Regions from separate parts of the Thalassospira sp. MCCC 1A02898 genome, predicted to be linked through region 3. Evidence: riboswitches for the same ligand, from Rfam matches in the RefSeq annotation. Region 3 holds a riboswitch; each other region holds the start of a gene.
The links. A riboswitch is a leader RNA that binds a small molecule or an ion and turns the genes downstream of it on or off. The one in region 3 is predicted to bind cobalamin.

Region 1: it holds a riboswitch for cobalamin, as region 3 does, so the genes downstream of both, AUQ41_RS03765 (methylmalonyl-CoA mutase family protein) here and AUQ41_RS18135 (DUF4198 domain-containing protein) in region 3, are expected to answer to the same signal.
Region 2: it holds a riboswitch for cobalamin, as region 3 does, so the genes downstream of both, AUQ41_RS06855 (ABC transporter substrate-binding protein) here and AUQ41_RS18135 (DUF4198 domain-containing protein) in region 3, are expected to answer to the same signal.
Region 4: it holds a riboswitch for cobalamin, as region 3 does, so the genes downstream of both, cobU (bifunctional adenosylcobinamide kinase/adenosylcobinamide-phosphate guanylyltransferase) here and AUQ41_RS18135 (DUF4198 domain-containing protein) in region 3, are expected to answer to the same signal.

The regions. Positions count from the first base shown of each region.
Region 1 is NZ_LPXK01000001.1:840,085-844,285, forward strand. Features, by position in the region: gene scpA (methylmalonyl-CoA mutase) at 1-416, opposite strand, end outside; gene AUQ41_RS03765 (methylmalonyl-CoA mutase family protein) at 419-2,455, opposite strand; cobalamin riboswitch at 2,591-2,770, opposite strand; gene AUQ41_RS03770 (response regulator) at 3,057-3,479, shown strand; gene phhA (phenylalanine 4-monooxygenase) at 3,537-4,201, opposite strand, start outside.
Region 2 is NZ_LPXK01000009.1:30,410-34,610, reverse strand. Features, by position in the region: gene AUQ41_RS06865 (ABC transporter ATP-binding protein) at 1-226, opposite strand, end outside; gene AUQ41_RS06860 (iron ABC transporter permease) at 223-1,299, opposite strand; gene AUQ41_RS06855 (ABC transporter substrate-binding protein) at 1,340-2,365, opposite strand; cobalamin riboswitch at 2,591-2,794, opposite strand; gene AUQ41_RS06850 (glucan biosynthesis protein) at 2,967-4,201, shown strand, end outside.
Region 3 is NZ_LPXK01000013.1:307,392-311,592, forward strand. Features, by position in the region: gene cbiQ (cobalt ECF transporter T component CbiQ) at 1-407, opposite strand, end outside; gene AUQ41_RS18125 (cobalt ABC transporter permease) at 404-1,000, opposite strand; gene cbiM (cobalt transporter CbiM) at 993-1,670, opposite strand; gene AUQ41_RS18135 (DUF4198 domain-containing protein) at 1,687-2,484, opposite strand; cobalamin riboswitch at 2,654-2,851, opposite strand; gene AUQ41_RS18140 (DUF924 family protein) at 3,002-3,544, shown strand; gene AUQ41_RS18145 (glycosyl transferase family protein) at 3,604-4,201, opposite strand, start outside.
Region 4 is NZ_LPXK01000001.1:243,745-247,945, reverse strand. Features, by position in the region: gene AUQ41_RS01095 (histidine phosphatase family protein) at 1-571, shown strand, start outside; gene AUQ41_RS01090 (hypothetical protein) at 592-1,230, opposite strand; cobalamin riboswitch at 1,782-1,973, shown strand; gene cobU (bifunctional adenosylcobinamide kinase/adenosylcobinamide-phosphate guanylyltransferase) at 2,031-2,570, shown strand; gene cobW (cobalamin biosynthesis protein CobW) at 2,605-3,645, shown strand; gene cobN (cobaltochelatase subunit CobN) at 3,745-4,201, shown strand, end outside.

The sequences.
Region 1 (4,201 bases), on a different contig from region 3:
TCATAGATGCTGTCAATCGCCACACCGGCCATGCCAACATCACCTGCGACGCGCGGATGATCACTGTCATAGCCGCGATGGGTTGCCAGATCGAAGGCAATCGAAAGCCCCTTTTGCCCGGCGGCAAGGTTGCGGCGATAAAACGCGTTGGATTCCTCGGCGGTGGAGAAACCGGCATATTGGCGGATCGTCCAGGGACGCTGCACATACATGGTCGGGTAGGGGCCACGCAAAAACGGCGGCATGCCCGGCATGGTGTTTAAATGATCAATGCCATCCAGATCCTTGGGGCCATAGGATGATTTGACATCAATGCCTTCTGGCGTGGTCCAGGGCGTGCTTTCAAACGGGTCCTTGGCACCGGCGGATGCGCCGTCAAACAGCGGAAGGTCGGAGAAATCAGGAATGCGGGTCATGGTTATTTCTCCCCCTGTTTGCCAAGAAGATGATCAAGTGCAGCACCGCAAATGGCAAGGACATCGGCCCCGACAAAGACAAACTCGTCAATGCCGGCTGCTTCGTAAGCCGACCTCGCATCGCCCGGCTGGCCAGCAAGATAAACCATGCTGGCTCCTTTGGATTTCAGTGCCTTGGAAACGTCGGCTGCCATGTCGGCATATTGCGGGTCTGATCCGCAAATGATGGCGATCTTCGCCCCGCTTTTGCCAAAGGCGGATGCAACATCATCCGCATTGGCAAAGCCGTTATTGGTGATCGCCTCGATCCCGCCGGCTTCAAAGAAGTTGCGGGCAAAGGTCGCGCGTGCCGTGTGCTGTGCGATCTTGCCAAGATTGGCCAGGAAGACCTGCGGGAAGGATCCGTGCGCATCAGACCGTTTGCGAAGTGCCTCGTAACGTTCGGCAAGGCGATGGGCAGGCATGGCACCGATACATGTCGCGGCACTGGTGCCATAAAGATCGGTAAACATATGCCCGATGGTGGCACCGGCGCGGGCGGCCTCAATCATGGCATCAAGGCTGTTGCCGACCGTGCCATCAAACTTGGTCTGGCGGGCCTTGGCATCTGCAACGATCGTCTCAAGGTCCGGCTTTTCACAGATTACCTTGGCTTCTGTGATATTGGGGAATTCCGACACACCGGTCAGCGGATCACGACGGGTGGACAGGCGTTTTTCGCGCGCATTCCAGACGGTCTCGATCTCGGTCTTCAGGCTGCCATTGGCAAGGGCACTTAGAATACCCCCCGAAGATTCAAGGGACTGGAATTTCGACCAGGCGGCCTTCGCCAATTCCTTGGTCAGGTTTTCAATAAACCACGAACCACCAGCCGGATCGATGACCCGGTGCACGTTGCTTTCTTCCTGCAAGATCAGTTGGGTGTTGCGCGCAATACGACGCGCAAAGCCATCTGGCAGGCCAATCAGATGATCATAAGGCAGGCAGGTCACACTATCCGCACCGCCAAGACCGGCGGCAAAGCTTGTCACCGTGGTGCGCAGCATATTGACCCACGGATCAACCTTGGTCAGGGCCATTTCGGCCGAAACCGCATTGATCGTAATCGTTGCATCCTCGGCACCCGATGCCGACAGAACGCGGCTCCACATCATGCGAAGTGCACGCAGCTTGGCGATCCCGGCAAAGAAGTCGGTGCCGATGGCAACGTTAAACACCATCGCACCCGCGGCCTGATCAAGCGCCATCCCGGCGTCGGTCAGGGCGCGCAAATAGGTCACCCCGCTTGCCAGCAAACAGGCCAGTTCCTGACCATCGGTGGCCCCGGCATTGTAATATGGCGCGCCATTCACCGAAATCGCGGTCGCCAGCGGGAACAGATCAATCAGCTCGACCGCAACGCTTGCCGTATGATCAACCGCGTCCTGCGCGCCGCAGGGCAGGGTGCCGGTAGATGCCAGCGTCCCGATCGGGTCGATGTTAAAGGCCGGTGCGGCTTCGTCGGCACCATCGGTATTTGCGATATGGGCTGCCAGAAGTGCGGCGGCCGGAACACCTGCCGCCCCGGCGTCAAGGCCGACGGTGGCAAGGTTGGTGTAAACATCCTCAAGGGCAGTATCGAGATCGGCCAGACAATGGATGGCAATTCCGTCCACGCCCACCTCGGCAGAACTGATTTCGCGCCCGGCGCGGGCGGCGGCGTCAAGCTTTAGCGTGATCGAGGTCGCCCCATTTTCAAGGTCCTCAAGGATCGCGGCATTGGTGGCCTTGGGATCGGGATGGGTATGAAGCTGGCGGATATCCCACCCGGTGACGGTTTCGCGCGGCTCGACCGTGGCATTAAGAACTTCGTGGATCAGCCGGGTCGCGTCATCCTGATCGTCATTTGTATAGATCGGCTGAACGGAAAAGCCATCAAGCGTATTGGTGACAAGCTTCTTTTCGAACGGCGCCCCTTTAAGGGCCTCCTCGGCAAGCTTGCGCCAACTTGCGTAATCAGCAGATGGAAATTCGGATGCGAGCTTTAGCGGGTCGGACATGGTTTCTCCCGGCTTGGTGTGTCCCGGCCTTGATGCGACTCCATATGGGGTCTTTATATGGCGTCGGGCACGGAACGTTGCCAAATTCTATTCTACTACGGATTCCCAGTACCCGGTACACCCCGCCCGGCCCATTTCATGCCAAGAAAACACCATCGGTATTCTGACTCGCGAGAAAGCCTGCAGAAAGGCCGTTACGCTTACAGTTGCGGGGGCAGTTCCGGGCTTGGCCAAAGTGCGCTAAGGCACGGCCGCACCGGATTCCCGATCCTATTTTCCGGTCACATTCGCGACATGGCGGTTTATAGCACCTGTCCCTAATTCCGTAAATAGGCATGGAAATACCTATTTAGACGGATATCGATCCCGACAAATCAGGTTTCCGTAACGTTATGTCGGCGGAAACATTGGGGTTTTGCACGTCTGTTCGTGGTTTGCGCGCCGCATGGTTCCGATCATTGCGGCCTTATACTTTCGCGGCACGGGTGCGAGATCGGGGTGAAGCCGGAACATTGCGTGGCAAAAATTTGGCGGGTTTAACCAATTTGACATTTTCGTCTGTCAGTTTGGACTTGTCCCAAAACTCGGAGTATCGCCATCCATGAACGCGCTCAGCGCCATGCCGTCGCAATTTTGTCCTGATGGACTGGTTGCGTTCGCCGACGACAGTCCCAGCGCCAAGGCAGCCCTTGAAACAGTGTTGCGTCGGGCAGGATATGACGTGGCCGGTTTTGATTGTGCCGATGATCTGATTGATCAGCTGGACGGGCTTTATCCCCGTGCCATCATCCTTGATATTGAAATGCCGGGTATGAGCGGCTTTGAAGCGTTCTGCGAAATTCGCCGCCGCTATCCCAACAGCCAAAACGTGCCGGTTTTCTTCTTCTCGGCCCATTATGATGCCGACACCCGCGCACAAGCCGATGCGCTTGGGGCGGCCGATTTCATTAGCAAGGACGCCAGCCCGAAAGTGGTGCTTGAGCAACTCAATCGGGTGCTGGGTCATTCCATCAGTGCCTGCTAGGAGTGCTGGGAGACCAGCCCTGCCTTGATCAGTCCTAAACGGATCGCCACGCCCTGCTCACGCAGGGCGTTGTTGTCTGTGGGTCCTGTGGGTCTCCTCGCCCAGCGAAATGATGCTGTCTGCGGCCCCATGCACATGATAAATCCGGTCTGTCGGCAAGGTGGTTGCCGGATCAATCGCAGGCTTCTTGGCGAGCCGATCATAGATCGGGGCCATTGGCACATTCATCGCGTCAAACAACTGATCGTAACTTTCCAGAACGAAATAGGTTTTCTGGAAATCATCAATCGCATAATCCGTGCCCATGACGCGTTCAAGCTCGAACGCCACCCGGTTTGGCGTGGGATCGGTGACCGAATAGATGGTTTCGGTTTGCGATGACAACATGCCTGCCCCATAGGCGCGCAATCCGTGCGGGGTCATGATCAGGCCAAACTCGACCATGTACCAATACATCCGGGCCAACTGTTTAAGGCCGCCCATCGCAATGGCCTCGGGCCCCTTGGCGCCATAGGCCGCCAGATAATCGGCAAAGGTCGGGTCATAGAGCATCGGCACATGACCAAAAAAGTCATGGAAGATGTCGGGTTCGACCAGATAATCCATTTCCTCGGGCTTGCGCAGCCAGACCGTGACCGGGAACCGCCGATTGGCAAGATGGTCAAAAAACACATCATCAGGCACCAGCCCCGGAACCGCGACAAGATGCCAACCGGTCGCCG
Region 2 (4,201 bases), on a different contig from region 3:
GGGCAAGGTTGCGCCGACCGATTTTCTTCATCGGTTGGTCCCCCAGCAATGCCTGCCCGGTCGACGGCGCACGAATACCGCCCAAGACCGACATCATACTGGTTTTGCCAGATCCGTTTGGCCCGATCACACCCAGGAACTCTCCCCGTGTCACGCGAAGCGACACGTCGCTGATGATTTTTTTGAATCCGGCATTCCAGCCGACATTGCGTAATTCAAGGCTCATCGCAATACCCGCCCATGACACAGGATGATCGCAAAGGCCGGTGCACCGATCAGCGCCGTGATCACCCCGATGGGCAGGACCTGACCATCAAGAATGATGCGCGATACAATATCGGCCGCCACAAGAAACACCGCCCCGATCAGGGCCGATGCCGGCAACAGAAATCCGTGCCGTGTCCCGACAAAGAACCGTGCGGCATGGGGAATAACCAATCCGACAAAGCCGATGGCCCCGACAATACTGACCATGACGGCCGTCATCGAGGCGGCAATGGCAATCAACACCACATAAACCCGACGCACCGGCACACCAAGGGATGCCGCCGATTCCACGCCAAAGGTAAAGGCATCGAGCGCCCGCGAATACCAAAGGCAGACCAGCAAGCCGATGACGGCGACCGGCAGCGCCAGATAGACATCAGGCCAGCGCACGCCGCTTAGATTACCAAGCAGCCAGAACATCACCCCGCGTGCCTCGTCCGCCGTGGCGGCCTTGGTCACGATGAATGACGTTAATGCGTTAAACAGTTGCGATCCGGCAACCCCGGCAAGAATGATGGCACCGGCCCCGCGCCCGGCCGGAATGGCCAAAAGGGCGACAAACCCGAATGCCACCAGCGCACCGACAAAGGCACCAAGCGACAGGGAAACCATCCCCGCGCCGAACCCCAGAATGGCAACGCTGACTGCACCGGTCGATGCCCCGGCCGATATGCCCAGCAAGTACGGATCCGCGAGACTATTGCGCAAAAGCGCCTGCAAAACCGCGCCCGATAGCGCAAGGGACGCCCCGCAGGCCGCGGCCACCATGGCGCGCGATATCCGGTAATTCCAGATGATCCCGGCATCAATCGGATCAACGTCATAGCCCGCCTGCCAAAGATGATTGGCAATGGTCTGAAAGACGGTGCCAAGGGGAATGTGCGTTTCCCCCTTGGCCGCGGCCATCGCGATGACGCCAACAAGCAAAACCAGGGCGCCAAGACTGACACCGGCCCGCACAAGATATGCCCGCCCCGCCAGCGATTGCCGAGGTGGCTGAACCGGCTGCTGCACTGGCGTTGTTTCAAACATTGAATTCTCCGGGCATATCAGGTGCCTTTGGCAGTGCAGGTCAGTTCGAAGCACTCAGTCTTTCGACGGCTGCGGCAAGTGTTTCAATACCATTGATCAGGCGGATGGTCGGATCCATCGACTGGGCGTCCATCACCACGATATTGCCATTGCGCACCGCCTTCATCTGACTAGCGACCGGATCGGTTTTCAGGAAATCCATCTTGACCTGCCAGTCATCGGCCGGAAAACGCCGACGGCCCATTTTACCAATCACGATGATATCAGGATTGGCGCGCGCAATGGTTTCCCAGCCAACGGTCGGCCATTCTTCATTACTGTCGATAATGTTGCGAACACCAAGTTTACCTGCGATATAGCCCGCTGCACCGTTTTTGCCCGCCACATAGGGATCACTGTTGATTTCAGGGCTGGAAAACCAGAAGACGGCAGAAACATTGTCATGGCCGCTTGCCGTCACACGCGCCAATGAGTTCGCCTGACGTTCCTTCAAGCTGGCAATCAGTGCGTTGCCGCGATCTTCGACATCAAAGATTTGCGCCAGATCGGAAATCTCGCGATAAATCAGATCCATGGTGAAGCCTTCATGCCGCACCCCGTCACCGCCACCGGCATTGTCCTTGCCGACACAATCAGCAGGTGCTGTGTAGACCGGAATGGACAGTTCGTTGAACTGTTCGGTGGTGCCGACGGTGCCCTTGGGCCCGACATGCCACTGATACTGGGTGGCAACCAGTTGCGGCTTTTGCGCGACAACGGTTTCGAACCCCGGATCATTGTCGGCCAGACGCGGCACAGATGCGTTGACGTCCTTGAATTCATCCATCACCGGGCCAAACCAGACACCCGTACCCTTGACCTTGTCGGCCAGGCCCAACGAATAAAGAATTTCGGTCGTACTTTGGCCCAGCGACACCACGCGATCCGGGGCCGCATCAAATTGCAACATAGTCCCACAGTTCTCGATACTGAGCGGATATTCGGTTGCGGACGCAAATGAAACAGAAGAAATAAGACCAGCGGCAAACACCCCGACCGCCAGTACACGTTTATCGTGATTGATCACTTTTAGTTCCCTCTTGCTGATGCGTTGATCCGGGACCGCTTTGGATGATCCAGTTTCAATACATCGTCAAATGTTATGTTATAACATAACATCACTTTTGCTGCTGTCAATGGACTGGCAAAAGTGTCAGGAGATGGCGGAAGATGCCGGCCTTAAAGCTTAGAAAACCTGGGCTAAACTGTTGGGCCAAGACACGTACCGACATTCTCCGGGGCACCCCGCCCGGTCCGTCGTCTTCGTGTCGGCAGGTCTCCTGGCTTACGGGTCAACGCATTTTCCCTGGCCTTCCCGGGTTGATCCCAGTGGCATTGGTCAGAAAAATGCTCGCCGCCTACAGTTGCGGGGGCAGCTTCGGTTAATGAGCCAATATTCGGCCCATCTCGAATTCCCTTTATCCGATATTCGGATACCGACACGTCACGGTTAGATTAAACCAAAAACACGGTCAAGGAAATTGGCAGACCACCAGCGGCATTAACGCCAAGGCTCCATGCATAAAAAGCAATTGATACGACCTTGAATTTGCCATGTTTCATCCCGATTACCTCCACACTGCCGGGTATGCTTTCCCGACACCTCAAACCACAGGAATGTGATGAACATGACGACTTCTGTTGAACGCAGACGCTTTTTGAAATCCATCGCGGCAGCCGGTCTTATCCTGCCGGGAATGTCGATCTATCAGCATGCTTTGGCAGATGTCGACGGCCTTGATCTGGGTTCGGCACAGCCGTTTGATTTTGCCGATTTGATTGCACGCGCCAAATCCATGGCCACATCGGCATATGAAGCACCCGTTGCGCCAAACCCGGAAATTGTCGGCAAGATCGATTACGACACCCATGGCAAGCTGCATTACAAACGCGACCATTCGCCGTTTTCCGATGGATCAGGCACCTATCCGCTGACCTTCTTCCATCTGGGTATGTATTTCGCCAAACCGGTGCATATGTATCTTCTGGAAAGTGGTCAGGCACGCGAAGTGATCTACAAGCCCGAATACTTTGACATGCCCGAAGACAGCATTGCCCGCCAACTGCCCGCCAATAGCGGCTTTGCCGGTTTCCGCCTGCATGAAAATCAGGCACGCGATGACTGGAAAACCCAGGACTGGGCAGCGTTTCTTGGCGCATCGTACTTCCGCGCCATTGGGGATGAAGGCCAGTATGGCCTGTCGGCGCGCGGCATTGCGGTTAATACGGCGACCTCGGTTCCCGAAGAATTTCCCGATTTCCGTCAATTCTTTATCGAACCAGCCAAAAATCCCGAAGACCCTGTGACGGTTTATGCCCTGCTGGATGGGCCCAGCATCACGGGTGCTTATAAATTCCTGCTTTATCGCGGCGAAGGGGTCACGATGGATGTCGAAAAACATCTGTTCTTGCGCAAAGACATCGAACGGCTTGGCATCGCACCGCTGACCAGCATGTTCTGGTATTCCGAACAGAACAAATCGTTCCGCTTTGACTGGCGTCCGGAAGTACATGACAGCGACGGGCTGGAGCTTTGGACCGGCGGCGGCGAACGCATCTGGCGACAGTTGAACAACCCGGAAACCATCCGCGCATCAGCGTTTGGTGACAATAACCCGCGTGGTTTTGGTCTGATGCAGCGCGATCGCGATGTGAAAAACTATCTGGATGGTGTGCGTTATCACCGCCGCCCCAGCCTGTGGGTCGAACCGCAAGGCGAGTGGAATGACGGTGCGGTTCAGTTGATCGAAATCCCGACCGACGATGAAATCCACGATAACATTGCCGCCTTCTGGGTCCCGAATGGCCCCGCCAAGGCGGGCAACAGCTATCAGTTCAAATACCGTCTGTACTGGCAGGCCCA
Region 3 (4,201 bases):
CCCGACAAAAGGCTAAGCATCATCAGGACAACCGCATTGGCCCGTATGCCAGCAAGGATGGCATGCATCAGGCCTTCCTTGCTGGCCTCTGCCCCAAGCACCGAAAACATCGGTGTTCCGGGGGTCGTAAACGGCAACATTATCAACATGACGATGATAAACCCGTCCATGGCTGCCATGCGTTTCAGGGTTACGCGCAGCGGCAAGTCCGTCAGGCTCATGGTAATGGCGGCAAATATCAGGGCACCCAGTGCAAATTCGATCTGATGCAGGGCCACCACGACAATTGCAAAAACACAGGCCGCGACCACACGTACCCTTGGATCGAACGTCCCGACGAATGACGGTGATTGTCCGCCATGTGCCTGAACGCTCAGGGGTTGGTCATGTCCGAAAAGGTGGCTCATGCGTTGGGTGCTTTTGCTCTTAGCCGTCGCGCAGCGATGTAATAAATGATCCCGAAGGCACCGAATATATAGCCAATGCCGCCCAGAATCGATTGAAGATCATTCTTTTCCTTATAGGCGGTGAGCTCGCGCCTGAGAGGACGCAATTCGTCACGCACGATGGTCGCGATGATTTCTTCCTGTTCGCGGGAAATTGCAGGCCCAGCGTTTGATCCTGCCCTCGATGCAGTCGGCGCCTTTGACGATGCTGTTTGTACAGCCGCATCAACATCCGTCAGGTCCGCAATGGCAAAGGTTGCCTCGGCAACGTGCCCTGCCCCGAGATCGGCCCGAAAACGCAGATCAATCTGTTGGCTTGGCGTGTAGACAAAAAAACCGTCGCCGTCGGTGGTAACTTCATCAATCTTGTTGCCATCAAGATCAAAGATCTCAACAAGCGTGTTTTCGGCCATGACACCGTTGGAGAAACCGATTTCACCTTCGATGTTTGAACCACTTGGAAACAGGGATGCGATAACCTTGTGCGCCTGTGCAGGTGCTGCGCCATACACAAGCATGCCAAGGGCACAGACCAGCATGAGTGATCTAGCCATTGGATGCCTCGCCCGCCTGCTTTGCACGCAAGGATGCTGTCGCCTGCATCTCAAAACCGGATGTCTGATCGGCGGGTTGCAGCAAGGCCGGTTTGACCTTGGCGATCAGATACACCGATGCCGCTGACACCAACCCTTCGACCACCATGATCGGAATGTGGGCAAAGAAGACCAGCTTGGCCGCCGGAACAAATGCATCACCACTGAGTGCAAGCGAAATCGCGACAAACACCGTTGTCAGCGCGATGGAAAACGCACCAGCACATCCACCAAGCACGGCCGCCGTGACCGGGCTGCTGCGCGACACCATTCCCCGGAACAAAAGGCCCGCCAGCACAGCCGGAAAGGCGATATTGACCGTATTGACGCCAAGAACCGTCAAACCGCCAAAGCCAAAGAAAACGGCCTGAAGCAGGAGACCGACAAAAAGTGCCGGAAACGCGGTCCAGCCAAGCACGAGCCCGGCAAGACCGCTCATGATCAGATGCACACTGGATGGTCCCACCGGCACATGAATAAGCGAGGCAACAAAGAATGTTGCCGACAAAACCCCGGTTGCAGGAATTTTATCGATTGGCAGTTTCCGCAGTCCAAGGCCAAGTCCGGCAATTGCAAGAATACCCCCGCCAATCAAGACTTCCGGTGCCAGCGCACCATCAACAATATGCATCTGTTTTGTCCCTCGCCTATTTCACATCATAGGCGCGAACCCACAGGACTGCATCCTGTGAAAGTTCCTTGCCCTGAAATTCTTTGTCAGGGCCGCTGCCAAGTGCTGCAAATCCCCAAAAACCTGCCTTGGGGACACCAAAAGTGAAATACCCGTTTTGATCGGAAATGACCACAACCGCACCACCGGGCATTGGCGATGCCGTTGGCCCTTTGGGTGTGTTGCTGGCCATATCGGGTTCTGCGGCCATGTATTCGATTTCGACTTCAACACCGGCCACAGGTTGGCCTTCGCTTAACACTCGGCCAGTAAAGGTCGAACCGGCAATGATGTTGGTTGGTCGATTAAGCGGCAGGATTTCGGTTTTAAGACCTTGCGGTTCCATCCAGTCGGTCGGAATTTCATTGCGGTTTACATAGGACTTCGTGATCTGCTGGATGAAGATATCTTCGCTTTCTTCATAATACGGTGCGGGGACCACCACCATGACGTAATCACCGCTGCGGCGCAGAGTCAAAGTTGCGTCAAAGGCCGCTGCCGAGTTGGCAATTCCGGTGAAAGTAATCGGCGTAAGCGTTGATTTGAGATCAAGTTTCTCACCGCGATTAACCGCATAAAATTCAAGCGGCTCGGCCATATCCATGACATGACCGTTTTCAAACGGGTGCCAGAAAATCAGCTTAACCGGCTGATCCCCGGCCTTGGTCACGTTCACGTCCGGCGTATAGGCTAATTGAAAATGCGCATGCGCCGGCATGGCCGCCGACAGCACACAGGCGCTTGCAATCGCAAGCCTGCCAAGGGTCTTAAACATATAATCGTCTCTTTCTCAAACGATGCACGCAGGCCAAAGGCCCAGCGCACAGGGTCAGGACAAAGAACGATAGGATGGCTGGAAGCAAGATTGCGGATCTTCAAAAGACCGTTTGTACCCCTGCAACCTGACGCTCACCCCGGCGTCCAACAGTTTCATACCGGGCAATCGGCACCCGGCAGTCAAAGGCAGGTCTCCTGGCTCACGGTTTAAAAAGCAATGCGCCTTCCCGGTTTGCACCAGTGGCATATGCAATGCTCTGACCGCTTACAGTTGCGGGGGCAGCCGTGGCTTTGTCATGCATGACGCACCACGTTCCCTTTTAAGTTGGTCCAATCGGATCAACACCAAAGACAATGTCATAATCCACGTCGGACGGATTGCTGTCAACTCCCTGCCCCAAGGTCCGTGACAATCTTTTTGCGGATGGCTTGACGCGCTTTAAACCGGGCGCGAAGATCACGCGCAATTTTGCCGACGGGCCCCGAAAGCCTGCAATCAGATGGGTGGAAACATTATGAAACCTGAAACGGTTCTTGTTTTCTGGTTCAAGGAACTCGAAGAAAAACAGTGGTTTATCAAGGATGAAGCCCTGGATCGCCATATCGCGGAACGCTTTGCCGATTTTCACGCCGCCGCCACGGCCGGAGAGCTTTTTAACTGGCGCAAAACCGCCCATGGACGACTTGCCGAAATCATCGTTCTTGATCAGTTTTCACGCAATATGTACCGCGATCAGCCACAGTCCTTTGCATCAGATCCAATGGCATTGGTGCTGGCGCAGGAGGCTGTTTCCTTGAAGCTGGATCGCAAACTGGTCACACCGCAGGAACAGGCATTCCTGTATATGCCGTATATGCACTCGGAATCCGAAATCATCCATGAAGTGGCGGTTGACCTGTTTTCACAGCCCGGCCTTGAGAACAATTACGAGTTCGAGCTGAAACACAAAAAGATCATTGACCGGTTTGGCCGCTATCCACACCGCAATGAAATACTGGGCCGTCCATCGACGCCAGAGGAAGTGGCGTTTCTCAAAGAGCCCGGATCATCGTTCTGAGCATTAAAAAAGGGACGGTTTCCCGTCCCTTTCATTTCATCTCACTTGATCGCGGAACATCAGCCAACATCACGGTCGCGATTATCCCACCAGCCCTGCACAAGGCTTTCTGCCTCATCCATGTAATCCGCCTTGCCGGCAAGGAAGGCTGCCATGGCGGCACTGCCCTTGATCTTGGCTTCGGCCGGAATATCTTCCACCTCGCCACGCCAGACCGCCAGAAAGTGCTTCAGCGATACAGGGCTTTGGTCTTCGCCATCCTTTTCGGTTTTTGACAGCAATGCCGGCCAGCGAACATCATTGAGCTCACCATTATCAAGCATGCGCAGATCGACATGCTTATAGGGTGTTCTTTCGGCTTCGCCGCCACCGCCCTTGATCACACCGATGCGTGGAAGTTCCAAAAGCTTGCCGGTTTCACGATGGACATCAAGAAACGCCGGATGAAACACACCAAGGAAGGCTGCACGCGCATGCAGAGGATTAAGCAAACGCAGTAACGTATTGACTGGACTGCGTAATCCAAGAAGTGGACGCAATCCAATCAGCTCCTGCAGCTTGGGATGCATATGACGCAGCGGCAGATACGCAAAGCCCTTCGATGCGATATCAGAACGCGCTTCTTCTGCAGACATGGCAATCGGAAGCTTAAGCGCC
Region 4 (4,201 bases), on a different contig from region 3:
CGCGCCGGTCCAAAATCCGAAACGGCTGGTCTATGGCCAAAGTGACATGCCTGCCGACCTTTCCGATGATAAGGCACTGGCTGCCCTTGCCAGACAATTGCCGGTCGATGCCGTCTGGGTGACCAGCCATCTATCACGTACGCATGATACGGCGCGCAGTCTGCAGGCCTTCATGGACAAAGACGTAACGCCGCAGGCTGAAAGCGGCTTTGCAGAACAGCATTTTGGTGATTGGGAATTGCAGAACTGGAACGATCTGCCCAAGGGGGAAACAACACGGTTTTGGACCGACTTCGCCCGCCAACATCCCCCAAAGGGTGAAAGCTTTGCCGATGTGGTTGGTCGTGTCGGCCCCGTCTTTGGACGATTGAGTGCGGATTGGGCGGGCAAGGATATTGTCGCCGTCGTTCATGGCGGCACCGTGCGCGCCATGCTGGCCAATGCGTTGGGTTTATCCCTTGAAACCGCATTGGCATTTCATATCGACACGTTGGGGCTGACCACGCTTGAATATATCGACGGGGTCGACGAACCGGGCTGGCGCGTAACCGCTGTCAATCAGCGGTTTTAAGGAGCTTACGGGGTTTTCCGTCAGGCAGAGGCCAGCTCGATATCGGATGCCATGTCATCAAGAGCGTGTTCTGCCAGATAGCGGTCAATCATATCCGGGTTCAGATCATGCTTTTCGCAGATGTCGAAAACATCGCGCAGATAGGCCTGATAATAGGGCATCGGACGGCTGCGTGATTTGCTTCGCAATTTGGCAACATTCGGGAAATCACTGGCAAAGGATGCGTTTTCGATTACCTGAATGATGGTGTCATCAATGATGGCAGCCGGCATTCCGCAATAAGTCTTGCCGCAGGCAGACAACATCTTGCTGGCAGTCGGAACAGAAATGCCTGGCTGGGAAAGCAGCTCGTTCAACTCGTCCTGTCCGAAATCCGAGATCGACATCAGGGTCACAAGGGTTGGCATATCGCGCACAAGCAACGACAGCGCATTGACGCGAATGCCGCGTTCATGGGACCAGATGATGGTTGCGATTACACCTTTTGAGGCATCTTCGGCAAAGATGTCACGCACATCGCGCCGTGCCAGAGTGATCTCGCCATCGGTTGCGTGCTGTTCAAGAAAATCCTGAAATGACCGATCAGGACTGTTCAGACGGTCCAGCAATCCCAGCCACATGTCCTTGCGAGACGATGTGGTCCAGGTTGGCGCGTTCATCTGTCGGATTTTGGATAGGTGAGAACGTATTGCCATTGGTCTTGAAAAATCCAGATTACCCCAAGAGTTTCGGTACAGTATTTCCTGCAGCCAGCCGGGTGATGAGTCTACTTCCCGGGTTTTCGCCAGATTGCGGATTGTTCCGTCTTTAGGGTCAGGACCTATTAATTTGATTTGAATGGCAGGCGTTATATTTGCGAAATCCAAGGAAAAGCCCGCCGGGCGGGTTGGTATCCCGCACAAGGGATTTGACGCTGGAGTTTGCAAATATAACGCCTGTCCTTCGGATTAATCGGATTTGCACGGGCTACTTTGTCGTAAAACCTTGAAAGATAAATATCTTCCTGCAGTTTTACTCCGCGTATCCGCGCAAATCTGTTTAACCATTCAAACCAAATTAATAGGTCCTGACCCTAGTTCCAACGCAACGGTTTGATGTTGGCTGAAATGGTATGACCTCTCAAGCAGACAATTCTTACAAATACTGACCTTCCGATTAGGGTGGGGTGGTAACGAAGGGTTAAGTGCCGAGAATGACCTTTGGCATTTTTTGCAAACCTGCTAGGTTCGGCGCATCGTTCGGTGATGGGAAATCGGTGCAAGGCCGATGCTGCCCCCGCAACTGTATCGGGTTGGGAGATCCGGGTCGGTGCCAATGCGCCAGACCAGCCACCGGGAAACCGGGAAGGCGGATCGCTTTCATGCCCGCAGCCAGGAAACCTGCCGAAGGTGTCACTATTCGAAGGAAGGTGACGACGCAATCGGGCCTCGGTGGGAGGCTATGGCGAGGAAGAAACGGGATGACCCAGACTTTACCCCCTGACGGCCCCTCTGGCGGGACGCATCTGATCCTTGGCGGGGCGCGATCCGGCAAAAGCCGGTTTGCCGAAAACATCATCAATCAGGCGGGCGGTGGCACATATATCGCAACCGGGCGTGCCTGGGATGACGAAATGGCCAACCGCATTGATCTTCACAAACAATCACGCGGCGATCTCTGGCAGACACTCGAGGAACCGGTCGAACTTTGTTCGGCACTGCAGACCTGTAATGTCACAGGCGGCAAGCCTGTTCTGGTTGATTGTCTGACCTTGTGGCTGACCAACCTGATGCTTGAAGACCGCGACATTGATGCCGAGATCGCAGCTCTTTGTGACCTGCTGCCAACCCTTGATGTGCCGGTGCTGCTTGTCTCAAATGAGGTTGGCTTTGGCATCGTGCCGGAAAATGCGATGGCGCGGGCCTTTCGCGATCACGCCGGACGCCTGCATCAACGCATTGCCGAGTTTGCAGACAAGGTCACCCTTGTGGTGGCCGGCATTCCGATGCAGGTCAAATAGTAACATAAAGAATTGAATTTTAAGGATTTCAGAAATGGCACAATTGGGCAAAATCCCGGCAACCGTCATTACCGGTTTTCTGGGCGCTGGCAAAACAACGATGATCCGCAACATGCTGGAAAATGCCAATGGCAAACGCATTGCGCTGATCATCAATGAATTCGGCGATCTAGGTGTGGATCGCGGTATCATCAATGGCTGTGGCATTGAAGGCTGCGAAGAGGATGACGTTGTTGAACTGGCAAATGGCTGCATCTGCTGCACCGTGGCTGATGACTTTCTGCCAACCATCCAGGGCCTGATTGATCGTGATACACCGCCTGATCATATCGTTATCGAAACATCTGGTCTTGCCCTGCCAAAGCCGCTGGTAAAGGCGTTTAACTGGCCCGAAGTCCGGTCGCGTGTGACCGTTGATGGTGTTGTGGCGGTTCTTGATGGCGCTGCCCTTCGTGATGGGCTGTTTGCCCATGACCATCATGCGGTACAGGCCCAGCGCGAAGCAGACGAAAATCTTGATCATGAAAGCCCGCTTGAAGAACTGTTCGAAGAACAGCTTCACTGTGCGGATATGGTGGTTCTCAACAAAACCGACCTTTTGACCGATGCTGAACGCAGCAAGGTCGAAGCCGATATCCGCGCAGAGCTGAAAAAGCCGTCGGTCAAGATTATCGCGACCGAACATTCCCGGGTTGAAAATGCCATCCTGCTTGGTCTGGGGGCCGCAGCCGAGGATGACCTCGATAGTCGTCCAAGCCATCATGACGATGGTCACGAACATGATCATGATGATTTCGACAGTTTTGTCGTTTCGCTTGACGCGATCAGTGATCCGGCCAGCCTTGAAAAGCGCCTGATTGATGTCGTGCGTCAGTTTGACGTGCTGCGCATCAAGGGTTTCCTGGATGTGCCCGGCAAACCGATGCGCCATGTGGTTCAGGGTGTTGGTGAACGTTTTCAGCGCTATTTTGACCGTCCGTGGGCCGATGGCGAAAACCGCCGCTCGGAATTGGTGGTGATTGGCCTGCATGGTCTGGATCGCGCTGCGATCGAGGCCGCCATCAAGGCCGCCTGATCCAATTTAAACTGATCGAGCTCACCTGAAACCGGATGCTAAAAATCATCCGGTTTCGGCCTGTTTGAAGACCAAACGCACAAGGATACGGATCGCGCGATGCATCTATTGGCAGCCCAGCCCGGAATGGTGACAGATGGCAGTGAGGCCGTCGACCTTGGACAGCAACCCGGCGATGTGGTGATCCTGTCTGCGGCCGAGTCTGAGCTGGCCTGCCTTGCCGGGGCGCAAGCGCGGCTGGTCGATGCATTTGGCGATGAAACCCCGTCACTGCGTCTGGCAAGTTTGCTGCAGCTCGGCCACAACATGTCGGTCGATCTTTATATCGACGATGTACTTTCCGATGCCAAATTCATCATCGTGCGCATTCTGGGCGGGCGCGGCTATTGGGATTATGGCATTGAACAGTTGGTTGCACTTGCACGTGCCAAGGACATCCCATTGCTCCTGTTGCCCGGTGATGATCAACCCGATGCGGAGCTTTTGACGCTTTCGACCGTTAAGGGGCGCGAATATCAGAATATCTGGCGCTACCTGATCGAAGGCGGACCGCAAA